Regions from separate parts of the Marinobacter sp. 1_MG-2023 genome, predicted to be linked through region 2. Evidence: riboswitches for the same ligand, from Rfam matches in the RefSeq annotation. Region 2 holds a riboswitch; the other holds the start of a gene.
What was found. Region 2 has a riboswitch for thiamine pyrophosphate ahead of Q4606_RS00170 (3-oxoacyl-ACP reductase). Riboswitches for the same ligand answer to the same signal wherever they lie in the genome.
Positions count from the first base shown of each region.

Region 1: another riboswitch for thiamine pyrophosphate. It lies ahead of thiB (thiamine ABC transporter substrate binding subunit); the one in region 2 lies ahead of Q4606_RS00170 (3-oxoacyl-ACP reductase).

Region 1 covers NZ_JAUOST010000006.1:101,808-108,265, reverse strand. Annotated here, with positions in the region: gene Q4606_RS14695 (ATP-binding cassette domain-containing protein) at 1-502, opposite strand, end outside; gene thiP (thiamine/thiamine pyrophosphate ABC transporter permease) at 495-2,204, opposite strand; gene thiB (thiamine ABC transporter substrate binding subunit) at 2,214-3,218, opposite strand; TPP riboswitch at 3,286-3,383, opposite strand; gene Q4606_RS14680 (DNA repair exonuclease) at 3,436-4,560, shown strand; gene Q4606_RS14675 (AAA family ATPase) at 4,557-6,458, shown strand, end outside.
Region 2 covers NZ_JAUOST010000001.1:24,891-31,348, forward strand. Annotated here, with positions in the region: gene Q4606_RS00165 (sodium:solute symporter) at 1-1,216, opposite strand, end outside; TPP riboswitch at 1,315-1,422, opposite strand; TPP riboswitch at 1,503-1,598, shown strand; gene Q4606_RS00170 (3-oxoacyl-ACP reductase) at 1,657-2,430, shown strand; gene Q4606_RS00175 (LLM class flavin-dependent oxidoreductase) at 2,430-3,743, shown strand; gene Q4606_RS00180 (lysophospholipid acyltransferase family protein) at 3,813-4,733, shown strand; gene mltF (membrane-bound lytic murein transglycosylase MltF) at 4,738-6,126, opposite strand; gene Q4606_RS00190 (hypothetical protein) at 6,316-6,458, shown strand, end outside.

The sequences.
Region 1 (6,458 bases), on a different contig from region 2:
CGCGTGCTTCTCTGTCCAACCCTGTAAGAGGCTCATCCAGAAGCATTAGCGGCTGTTTACGCAGTATCGCGCGCAGTAACGCAACACGCTGCCGCTGGCCACCGGACAGGTCGCTGGGCAAACGTTGGCCGAAGCCACTCAGGCCAACACTGTCCAGCCCACGCTCGATGGCCTGCGTGTCTTCCGGCGCAAGCTTCAGCCCCGGGTGAATGCCCAGGCCGATATTAGCCGTCACGCTCAGGTGTTCAAACAGGTTGTGCTCCTGGAATACGCTGGTCATCGGTCGCTGCCAGGGTGCTGCGTGGCGAAGACTTTTACCCTGCCAGAGAATATCGCCGGACTGGGGCTCAAGAAAACCGGCAAGCAGGTTCATCAGAGTGGATTTTCCGGATCCGCTGGCGCCATGTATGGCGATGCAGTGCCCAGGCTCAGCGGAGAACTGGAAGTTCCAGGGCGTCTCCTGGCCAGGATAGGCGAAAACCAGGTTTTGTACCTCAAGCATGTTCAGGCTCCGGAACTGTGCGGGATGATTTGGGCGCCAGGCCAGAATTGAACAAGGGCGAGCCGAGCCGGTTGAATAGGCTGAACAGCATCAGCAGAAGCAAAACAAGCCACAACCCCGTTGCTGCAGCGGCGTCAATCCGGTAGCTGCCCAGTTGCTGGTACAACAGAACCGGCAGGGTGGGTTGGCCCGGACTACCAAAGAGAGCGATAACCCCGAAGTCGCCTAGCGATAAACCTGTGCCGTACGCCATAGCCAATGCCAGCGGCCGTCGCATGCGCGGCCAATGTAGCCAGCGCCAGCGATACCAGCCCAGCACGCCTAGCTGATCCGCCTGCATGCGGCTGGCTGAGTCCAGGCTTCCCATCGGGCCTCTTAGCATCTGCAACACAAAGGGCAGGGCCATCATCGCGTTGATCAGCGTAACCAGAGCGAGCCCTTCGCTGGAGTTGCCAAGGCTTGGTCGAAACAGCAGAAACAGCCCGGTGCCGAGAACCAACGGAGGAACCATCAACGGCAGATAGGCTGCCACGTCCGAAAGCCGGGTAATCGTCGGCCTGGATTGGCTTGTTCCGGAAGCCAGAATCAGTAGCGCGGCGATCACCGACATGAGCCCGGCGGGAATCGCGATGCCAAGGCTTCTCAGAGTGGCATCAAGCAGGGCCGGATTTACCGAGAAAGTACCGTCCGGAAAAAACGCCGAGCCCATCCCCGGCAATCCTCGCAGCAAAATGGCCATCAGTGGAGTAACCAGAAACAGCACAAACACAGCCAGAGCGGTTCCGTCCCCAAGGCGCGCCCAGATTGAGCTGCCGGCTTTGCTGCGATGCGATGCCACCCGTCTGTCTGGGAGTAGCGAAGCCGTAAGCCCGTGGCGGGCCGCCAGCCACCAGAAAAAGCCACAAATAACCAGCTGAACCATGGCAAGAAGCGCGGCCTGGCCGGCATCGAATTCGAAGCGCAATGATTGGTAGATGGCGACCTCAATAGTTGTGGCTGCCGGGCCGCCCCCCAGGGTCATTACGATGGCAAAACTGGTAAAGCAAAGAGTGAAAACCAGAGCCGCCAGGCCGGGCAGAACCGGTTTGACGGCCGGCCATTCAACGGCGCGCCAGTACCACCACCGGCCAAGACCCAGCTGGGCCGCCACACGTCGCTGCGATGCCGGCGCACTCTCAATGGCCTGCAGCAGGATTCTTGCGGCCAGAGGCGCGTTGAAGAAAACGTGAGCCAGCACAATGCCGTTGATACCGTAGAGGTTCCAGGAAGTGCCTAGCCATTCGTTAGCCAGGCCGGTAAACCAGCCCTGGCGTCCGTAAACACTGATAATACCGGATACCAATACAATTGAAGGGAGCACGAGGCTCAGTTCCATCAAACGCAGCAAAAAGGCGCGGCCGGGGAAGGCGGGTTGCCGTGCCAGAATTCTGGCAACCGGGAAGGCCACAAGCAGGCTGAGGACGACAGAGAGGAAGGCCTGCCAGATGGTAAAGGTAACTACAGTGCGAAGGTAACGGTTACTCCAGAACTCACTGAGGCCCGGCAGTTCGGCCTCCCACACCAGCGCGCCCAGCCCTGCCAGCGAGAGCACTATCAACGCCGCAGCGATGGTCAGCCCGGGCCAGAGCTTCCAGCGCGAGTGGCTCAAAGGTGCAGGGTAGGCGGGTAACGAACGCCTTTGGTGTTGAATGACAGGGCTCATTTTCTGCTGTTAGCGCGTCATGGCATCCAGCCATTCATTCAGCCAGGTACGGCGGTTATCGGTCACTGTTTTCGGGTCAAAGTAGAGGGCATCTGACGGCTGAATCAGCTTATCGAACACGGCAGGCAATTCGTCGCCCAGGTCCGTGGCCGGATACATAACGTTTTTCAGAGGAATGTGGCGCTGAAAGTCTTCACTCAGCATAAAATGAAGAAAGGCCTGACCAAGTTCTTTTTGATCGGATGATTTCACCAGGGCGGCTACTTCCACTTGCAAGTAGTGGCCTTCTTCGAACTCTGCGGCCTGGTAGCGGTCGGTTTTATCCACGGCCATGTGGTACGCAGGAGAGGTGCTGTAAGACAGAATCATGGGTGCCTCACCATTCATGAACAGCGAAAAATAGCCATCACTCCAGCTTTTCGTTGTAGTGAGAATCTTGCCTTTCAACTGCTGCCATTTTTCTGAAGCCTGATCGCCATATACATGGCGCATCCAGAGCAAGAGGCCGAGGCCGGGTGTGCTGGTTCTAGGGTCCTGGATGATAATTTTGAGATCATCCGGGGCTGAAATCAGTGCTTCCAGGCTTTTCGGCGGCTCGGGCAATTGTTCGGTATCGTAAACAAACGCGAAGTAGCCCCAGTCATAAGGCACAAACACAGGGTCCTGCCAGTCGATCGGTAGGCTCAAGGCAGACAGATCCGTATCATGATTGGCTAGCAAACCGGTCTGCCGCGTTGTTTCCATAGTGCCGGTGTCCAGGCCCAGTACCAGGTCAGCTTCGGTGCTTTCTCCCTCAAGGCGCAGGCGCTGAAGAATGTCGCCACCGGAGTCCAGTACTACGTAGTTGATCTGGCAATCGCAGGACTGCTCAAACGCTGCCTTGACCGCTGGCCCCGGGCCCCATTCTGCGGCAAATGAAGGGTGGGTATAGATGGTGAGAGTTGATGCCTTCTCGGCGCTGGCAGGCACAGAGAACAAGGTAAACAGGAACAGTGTAAACGCTCGGTTGAGCATATTGATGTAACCTCCGCAGCAGATCAGGGGTAGCCAAAAGAGGCAAGCGTGCCGCGGGCCCCACCGAAGCCGATGAGTGCTCAATCCCTTCGCCGGCATAATCCGGATCAGGTTCCGCGGGTATGGTCTCAGCCCGGCATTTGCCCGGCACCCCGTTGAGTTGAATAAAGTGTACCATGCTGGCGATAGGCAATGGTAAGAAGCAAGGAGAACGCAGGTGCCAAAGTTATTACACACAGCGGACTGGCAAATGGGCCGAACCTACAGCCGGTTCGATGCCGAAGACGGTGCAGCACTGGTAGAGGCTCGCTACCAGGCCATCGAACGACTGGCCGCGCTGGCGACCGGGCATCAATGCGATGCGGTGCTGGTAGCCGGTGATGTGTTTGATGCCCAGACGGTCTCCGACCGAACCATTCGGCGAGTGTTTAATGCTACCCGTAGTTTTGCAGGCCCCTGGGTGATGCTTCCAGGCAACCACGATGCGGCCCTCGTAGAAAGCGTCTGGACTCGTGCCAAGCGCCTCGGAGCAGTGCCAGCTAATGTTCACCTGGCGCTGGAGCCCGGCGTTACGCAATTAGCGGAGCAGGGCATCGCCGTGTTGGCAGCACCCCTGACCCAGCGCCACACCTACGGCGACCTGACTCAGCCTTTCGACAATACAGAAACGCCCCCCGGGTTGCTGCGTATCGGCCTGGCCCACGGCAGCGTGCAAGGCGTGCTGCCCGAGGATATCGACGCCACAAATCCCATCGCCCCCGACCGAACAGAAACCGCAAAACTGGACTACCTCGCGCTGGGTGACTGGCATGGTGTGCGGGAGACCAACCCACGTACCTGGTACAGCGGCACGCCTGAGCCGGAGCGGTTTCGTAATAACGACGCCGGCTACGTATTGATTGTTGATATTGAAGAACCAGGCGCTAAGCCCGAGGTGACGCGATATGAAACAGCCCGCTATCAATGGCACCAGTGGCGGGAAACCTTGTCTGTACCTTCCGATCTGGATGAGTTACTGAACCGCATCAGCCATTTGCCAGAGGCGTCTGTTCTGGATCTCAAACTAAACGGCACTCTGACATTGGCCGGAGATCAAAAACTGAGCGAAGCTCTATCCGTTGCCGAGGCACGCTACCGCAGCGTTACCTGTGACCGTACCGGCATACAACTGGAGCCCACAGAAGAGGATATTGCCGCACTGCATGCGGACGGCTACCTCGGAGAGGTGGTGCAGGAGTTACGGGAAAGCCAGCATACAGCAGCTAACCCCGAGGAAGCCCGCGATGCGTTGGCCATTCTGGCAAGCCTTCTAACGCACAAAGAACCGGAGGTGGCCAAGTGAAGCTTCAGAGCCTGCGGGTCGAGCAGTTCCGCCAGTTCTCGAAGGGCCTCGAGCTTGGTGATTTGCAGCCCGGCATTAACCTGATACACGGCCCAAATGAATCCGGCAAGAGCACTCTGGTGCGTGCCATCCGAGCCGCGTTTTTTGAGCGTTATCGGTCGAAATCGGCAGAAGACCTGGCGCCCTGGGGTGACTCGTCAGCAGCGCCCACCGTTGAGATCTTGTTTGAGCACAACGGGCAGCGCTGGCAATTGGATAAGCGTTTTCTCAAACGGCATCGTTGTGACCTGCTTGTAGACAGCACCGCGTTCAGTGGCGAAGAAGCCGAAGAGAAGCTTGCTGAACTCCTGGGTTACCAGTTCCCGAAAAAAGGCGCCAGCAAAGAGGAACACTGGGGCATTCCTGGCTTGCTCTGGGTGGAGCAGGGTACGGGACAGGACATCGAAAAGGCCGTTCTGCATGCTGGCGGCCATCTGAAATCCGCTTTGAATAATCTGGTGGGTGAAGTCGCCAGTAGCGGAGGCGATGAGGTTATCCAGGCAGTAGAACAGCAACGCCAGGAACTGCTCACAGCCACGGGAAAACCCAGAGGCGACTATCTCGCCCTGGCCAATACCCGTGAAACCTTACAGCAGGAAGTCGGTGATCTGCAGGAACGGATTGATCAGTACAAGGTTCAGGTAGACCGCCTGGGCATTCTGGCAAACGAGCATGAACAGGCCAGCCGGGACCGCCCCTGGGAGGAAGCCCGCCGAGGTATGCAGCGCGCAGAAGTAAAATATCGCGAGGTCGAGGCGCTGCAGGAACAACAAACCCGAGGAATGGATACCCTCAAACAGTTGCAGCAAAACCTGACCTTGTTGCAGCAAAGTCAGGCTCACTGGCGAAGTCAGAATGAGCAACTTGAGTTGCGCCATCAGAGCTACCAGAAAGCGACAAAACAGCTTGAACAGGAAGAGCTTGCAAGCCCTGAATTGGTAAAAGCGGTTGAGAGTGCCCGTAAACACTATCATATAGCCTCCGAAGCCGTGCAGCATGCTCATCTCAGAGATAAGCGGCAACGCCTGCAGAAGGAATGTGCCAAGCTTGAAACGGAGCTGGCCAAGCTCAAGCAAAACCAGGAACAGGCCAATAGTATCCAGGCTTCACTGGATGGCGCTCGAAAACAGAAAAAGAAAAACCTTATTGATGTCAACGTGTTGCGCCAACTAAAACAGAATCAACGTGAACTGGATGACACCAATATCCGGATCCAGACCGTTGCCACCCGCGTGACCTGGCACCTGGATTCTGGAAAAGAACTGACTCTGGATGGACAGAACATTGCGGGGCAGGGCGAGAAGCTTCTGCTGGAGCCGGGTGTTCTGGAAATCCCTGGCTTGGGCAGCCTGGGCATTCAACCTGGAGGTGAGGACCTCGAAAGCCTGCGTCGCCAGCAGGAACGGCTCAAGCAATCAGTATCGCAACAACTCAGCGCCATGTCGGTTGATTCTGTTGAGGCTGCTGAAATGAAGCAAGGGCGCCTGCAGGAAGCTGAAGCACAAATACAGCGCTTTGATGATCTGCTGAAGTCCCTCGCCCCGCAAGGCGTTGAACAGCTGAATTCGGCGAAAGCTGAGGTGGAATCAGAGCTCCTCACCCGCACCGCTGAACTCGAAGCCTTGCCAGCAGCTGCCGCCATTGAAAGCGATGATAAGCCTCTGAGCCTTGTGGAATCGCAACTGAAACAGGCAGAAGAGCGACTAACAGATGCTGAGGCCAGGCAGAGAAACCAGGAAGCGCAATTGCTTAAAGCCCGCTATGTCAGCGAAACCGCTTGCCGCGAGTGGCAGCGGATGCAGGAAGAGCTGAACAGCCCTGAGCGCCAGAAGCAAATGGATGAGTTGAACCGCGATATA
Region 2 (6,458 bases):
CGTTGTAGAAGCCAAAAAATACCGGGAAGGCTGCGGCACAGCACAGCAGGTCTGCCAGCAAAAACAGGTAGAGCACGCTGTAGCCCTGGGCCGCGACGAACAGCACCGGTACCGACAGCAGGATAATCAGCCAGCGCGCCAGCGAAAGCAGGCTATGGTTGCTCAGTCTGGGCAGTAATCGGCGCAGGTCGACCACCATAATGCTGGTCAGCCCGCTGATGGTGGAGTCGGCGCTGCTCATAATCAGCGCCAGCCCGAAGGGTAACAGACCAACCGCAAACCAGAGTGGTACATCTGACAATAGCACGCTGAAGAGCGCCACCGAACCGTCCCCGGGCAAGTCCAGCCCCACGAACGCCAGCCCGAATAAACCCATGATGAAGATAATGGGAAAGCTCAGCAGGCCACTCATGATAAATCCGTTCCGAATGACCTTGTTATCGCGGGCGGCGAAGATGCGTTGCCAGGTTCCCTGATAAAACAGCCCGGTAAGCACCACGGCAATAAAGAATGTGAGCCCGGATTTCAGGCCGTTGATGTCCAGCGGGTCCAGCAGGTGCGGCGCTTTTGCCTGCAAGCCATGCAGCGCTGGAGCAAGGCCGCCAGTGGCTTGCCAACCGAAGGCGACCAGTAGAACCAGAAAGGGCAGGATCACCAGCATCTGCACCCGATCGGTAAAGATGGTTACTCGTAGGCCGCCATAAAGGGTATAGAGCAGGGTGGCTGCCATCACTATGCTGGCGGTAAGCCACAAGGGTACCGGTGCCAGTAGGGCGACCATTTTTGCGATGGCGGTCAGGCCTGCTGTCAGGCTGATAAACAAGTAGAAGATCATGATGATCAGCACGAAACCGTACATCACCCGGCCATAGCGACCGAGTACAAATTCGGTGAGAGTATGGCCTTCTGGCATGAGTGTGCGAATGCGGTTGCCCAGAGGAATCATGATCAGGCGCGGTGCCAGTGCGCCCAGAGCGTAGCCGGTAATCGCGCCAATGCCGCCCCAGGTTGCGGCCTGCGCCGGCCCGAACAGAATCCAGGTGCCCAGGGTGGTGGCCAGCAGTGTCAGCAGCGTGGCGGAGCTGCTCTGGCTATTTCGGGCGACCAGAAAATCGTCGAGTTGGTCCTGTTTTCGGCGGGCGTATATCAGGCCAGGTATGGCGAACAGAGCGGCAAATAAAACCAGCCACACAAGTGCAGTCGAGGAGCTGAGCATCCGTTATCTTCCTTGCCTTTGAGGCGTGTAGCGCAATCGCCAAAAGTTGCTTGTTTGCGTGGCAGGCGTACAGGAAGAAGGGGCACACAGGCTTGTGTGCAGCAGGCACTTTCCTTCCCTTCGCCGGCATTACCCGAATCAGGTTCGAAGGGTTACCGCATAGCATGCGGAGTCTCAGCCGTTAACCGGCTCCCCCAGGAGTGTCGACAGAGTAGGAAGTCTGTGGGTACTTGTCAATTGCAGCTATCCTGTCCTACATACCTGTGCATTTGATGTGCTATGGTTTCGACTCGACACGGGGTGTCCTGCACGCAGGGCTGAGATAACACCCGTTGAACCTGATCCAGTTCACACTGGCGAAGGGATGTCAGCCGCAGGCGCAGCCGGGATGCTGTGCCGCATCTGCCTATTCATACCTTCGCCTCTCTTTTGAGGTGTCTATGCAAAATTCTTTAGGTCTTGATCAACAACTCGTGCTGGTAACAGGCGGTGCCCGTGGCCTGGGTGAGCACCTGGTGCGCGCTTTCCTGCGTGAGGGTGCCAGAGTGGTGATCAACTATCGCAACAGTGCTGAAGCAGCGAAAAAGCTGGCCAGCGAAGTGCCGGAAAGGGCGCTGGCGGTGCAGGCAGACGTTACTGACAGCAAAGCGGTAAAGGCGATGTTTGCGTCTGCTCTGCAGCATTTTGGTATGCCGGTGACTACCGTGATCAATAACGCCCTGCCGGACTTTTCCTTCAATGGCGATGCCCGCGCCAACGCCGAGCAATTGACCTGGGAGCACCTTAACCAGCAGTTTTCCGGCGTGGTTGGCGGTGCCCTGAATACCACCCAGGCGGCGTTGGATGGTATGCGAGAAGCGGGGTTTGGGCGCATTGTGAATGTCGGCACCAACCTGTTTCATAACCCGGTTGTGCCTTATCACGATTACACCGCCGGTAAAGCGGCTTTGCTGTCACTCACCCGTACTCTGTCGCAGGATCTCGGGCCGGACAATATCACTGTGAATATGGTGTCTGGCGGTCTGCTGCGCACCACCGATGCCTCGGCCGCTACTCCGGAGGCCGTGTTCGATTTCATTGCTGCCAGTACGCCGTTACGGCGGGTAACCACGCCGGCCGAGTTTGCCGATGCCACACTGTTTTTTGCCTCGCCCTGGTCGCGATCTGTTACCGGGCAGAACCTGGTGGTTGATGGCGGCCTGGTGAAAAACTGATGGCGGCCTCTTCTTCCTGCCAACGCATGATGCACATCAACCTGTTCCTGATGGGCTGCGGCCACCACCGGGCGGCCTGGCGCCACCCGGACTCGGCGGTAGAGCAACTGGGCGATATACGTTACTACGAGCGCCTGGCGCAAACCGCCGAACGTGGCAAACTGGACGCTGTGTTTTTCGCCGACAGCAACACGGTGGGTAACGTCTCCGATGGCAGTTGGTGGTACCTGGAGCCTCTTACTGCCATTGCTGCCATGAGCCGTGCCACCGAATACATCGGCTTTATCAGTACGGTTTCCAGCACGTTTTATACGCCGTTTCACGCAGCCCGCCTGGTGGCCTCGCTGGATCATATTTCCGGCGGGCGTATCGGCTGGAATGTTGTCACCTCCATGTTTGATGTGGAAGCGCGTAATCACGGCTATGAATCCATGCCGGGCCATGCCGAACGCTATCGCCGGGCCGATGAGTTTGTGCAGGCCGTGTTGGGGTTGTGGGATTCCTGGGCCGATGACGCTCTGACCTTTGATCGCCAGGGGCATTACGCCGACCCGGCCAAGGTAAAGCCGATTAACCACCAGGGTGAGTTCTTTCGCGTGGACGGGCCGCTGAACGTACCACGTCCGGTACAGGGCCACCCGGTGTTGTTCCAGGCGGGCGCCTCGGAGCAGGGGCGTGAGCTGGCGGCCAGATGTGCAGAGGCCATTTATGCGGTGGCCTACGATTTGCCAGCCGCGCAGAGTTACTACCGGGACATAAAACAGCGCGTCAAAGCCGCGGGGCGGGACGCGACGGTGCCTGTTCTGCCGGGCCTGGTCACTTACGTGGCGCCCACCGAAGCGGAGGCGCTGGCGAAGCAGCGTGAGCTCGACGAGTTGTTGCCCGCCGATGCCTCTTTGCGCCAGCTGGCCATGTTCATTGATCAGGACTGTTCGGGCTGGGAACTGGACGCGCCGGTTCCACCTTTGCCTCCGTTGGAGGAATTCAGTGGGCCGCAGGGGCGTTACAGCACCATATTGCGCATTATTCAGACTGAACAGCCCACGTTGCGTCAGTTGTTGGGCCGGCTTGCGGCGGGTGGCGGCCATTGCACCATGGTAGGCACGCCGGAGCAGATAGCCGATAAGATGGAGTTCTGGTTCAACAATGAAGGCGCGGACGGCTTCAACCTCATGCCGCCGTCTTTACCCTCCGGTATTGAAGACTTTATTGAGCAAGTGGTGCCGGAACTCCAACGGCGCGGTCTTTTCCGCAAGGAGTACCAGGGCCGTACTTTGCGAAGCCATCTGGGGCTGACCAGGCCTCATGTTTGATAAACAGAACTACCCTTTCGACCGTAATTGTGTCAGGTTCACGGTCTCTGTTTAAGCGGGTTTTGACCTATGCGTAGATCTTCCAAAAAGAATAAACAGCCGCTTTGGCACCCGCGTTTATGGCCCTCGTGGGCGCTGGTATTTATGCTGTATCTGCTGTCGTTTCTGCCTATGTCTTCCAAGCAAAAACTGGGAAGAAAGCTGGGTTGTTTTCTTGGTGGCAAACTGAAATCCCGCGCTCGCGTGGCTAGCCGTAACCTGGCTATCTGCTTTCCCGGTCTAAACGAGGACGCCCGAAAAAAACTGGTGCAGGATAATTTTATCGCTTGCACACGCGGTTTTCTGGAGAGTACCCATGCCTGGTGGCGGGATATGTCGCCTTATTACGAAGCTACCGAGGTGCAGGGGCTGGAGCACCTCAAAGAGGCGCGGAGCAAGGGCAGAGGCGTATTATTGGTTGGCGGTCATTACAGCATTTTTGATTTCGCGTTACCGTTGATTGCCTGCCACCTGAAAAACCCGGGGTACGTCTATCGGCCCAATAACAATCCGGTTATTGACCGTATGATTGAAAATGGCCGGCGCCGTCATTTCAGTATCCGACCCTTCACCAAGCGTGAACTTCGGCCCATGGTGTCATTTCTGAAAAAGGGCGGTGAGGTCTGGTTCGCTTGTGATCAGGATTTTGGCCGCAAAACCGAGTTGTTCGTGCCCTTTTTCGGTGTCGAAACCGGATGTATTACTTCCCCAAGCTATATAGCAAAAGTATCCGGAGCCGCAGTGGTGTGCGTAAGCCACCTGCGCATGCCCGACGGGGGCTATCGAGTAGTGTTCTCTCCGGTGCAGGCGAATTTTGGAGCCGATAAACACAAGGATACGGAGGTCTGGAATCGCTACATTGAAGACGCGATTCGTGAACAGCCTGATCAATACCTGTGGCTGCACAAGCGCTTTAAGACCCGCCCCGAAGGAGCAGAAAAGGTCTATTGAATGGCTAGTCGAATGCCGAGCTGATGACGTCGCGATAGTTACGGATACGCTGCACGTAGTGCACCGGCTCGTAACCGCGAGCGTAGCCGTAGCGGGTATTCGGGTAATACCGTTTGTCGGCTTTCAGTGGCAGTACTTCTTTCATGTCGTCCCAGGAATCCGGGTTTTTACCCAGGTCCCTCGCCAGCTGTCGGGCGTCCAGCAGATGGCCACGACCAATGTTGTAGCTCGCCAGTGCCAAAAAGGTACGATCCGGCTCGGGAATGGTATCCGGCAGCCTGCGGTGGCGGTCTGCCAGGTAGCGGGCGCCCCCATCAATGGCGGCTACAGGGTCGAGTCGGTTCATCACGCCCAGGGATTCCGCGGTGCGCCGGGTCAGCATCATTATGCCGCGAACACCTGTGGGGGAGATGGCCGATGGGTCCCAGTGGGATTCCTGGTAAGCCAGTGCTGCCAGTAAATCTGCTGGCATGCCTGTGGCTGCTTCCGCCGCCGAGAAGCGGCTAATAAAGCCGGGAAGGCGTTCGTCGATGCGGCGGTTGAGCGCCCGTAGGTCGACGAAGTCGAACTCACCAATGTAGGCGTAGTAGTGGCTTTCTACATCAGCTATGGCTTCGTCGCCCTCGGTGCTGTTCATCCATTCGTGCGCAACTCCCGCCAATTCATCGGAGTTTGCCGGCAGGTACCAGCCCAGATTGTTGCCCTTGGTCAGGGTCATGGCTACTTCGAGATGAGGGAAGTGGCGCCGCATGACCTGGACAATATTGGAGTCTGCCACAGTACAGTCGATGGTCTGCTGGGCCACTTCTGACAGCAGTACTTCGGTTGTTTTACTGCTATCTTCGGTAAATATGATGCCTTCGTGATCCTTGGCAAGTTTGTTCAGTGTTTCCACGTAACTGGATGCGGCTGTTACCGTAATGCCTACGCCGGGTATGTTTTCGGGCACCCGGGGCATGGGGCGCATCTCACGGTGGCATACCAGTTGTTCCGTAATTTCTGTGTGTGCGGGGCCGCGGGTAAATTTCTCGGTGCGCGAAGGCAGGTGCGTCAGCCCGGCAGCGGCCATGTGGGTGTTGCCGGATTCCAGTGCGTTTAACACAGCGGCGGTTGAATCGTACATGGTCCAGTTGATGGTCCAGCCTTGGCTGGCAGCAAATTCCGACGCCAGGCTATATTCCGGCCCAGTCGGATTTTCATGGCGATCAAGGTAATAGGTGGTGGAGCCATTGCGTGTGGCTATTTCCAGCACGCCTGTTTGCTCCGGAGGTGCCAACTTTTCTGCCGGCTTGGCACTGACGTCAGGACCAGAGTTGCCCTGGCTACAGCCAGTCGTAATAATGAACGCCAGCGGAATAAATACTCCGCTCAACATGCGCAGCTTGTGAGCCATGAAAGACCTCGGCGTTTGCTCTCTTACTGTCATAAGTATTTTTACGTGTCTTAAGGAACAACATATCACATTGATTTCGCGAGGCGTAGGCAGTGGGCTTCTGCAACTGATACATGCCTATTGCTAGCACCAGAGTTCTTGCGTTCCGTAGTTAACCCCCAATGCCAACCAGGTAAAAGATTCGACCCAATGGATTTGTTCTCGAAAGTCAGCACCAAACCACATTACGAGTCTTATACCTGGGGCAAACACCGCAGCATTTTTGCATCCGTCACTTATTGGCTGATTTTCGTTCTCAGGGTTCTTTCTCCCCTGCAGTGGATAAAGTTCAT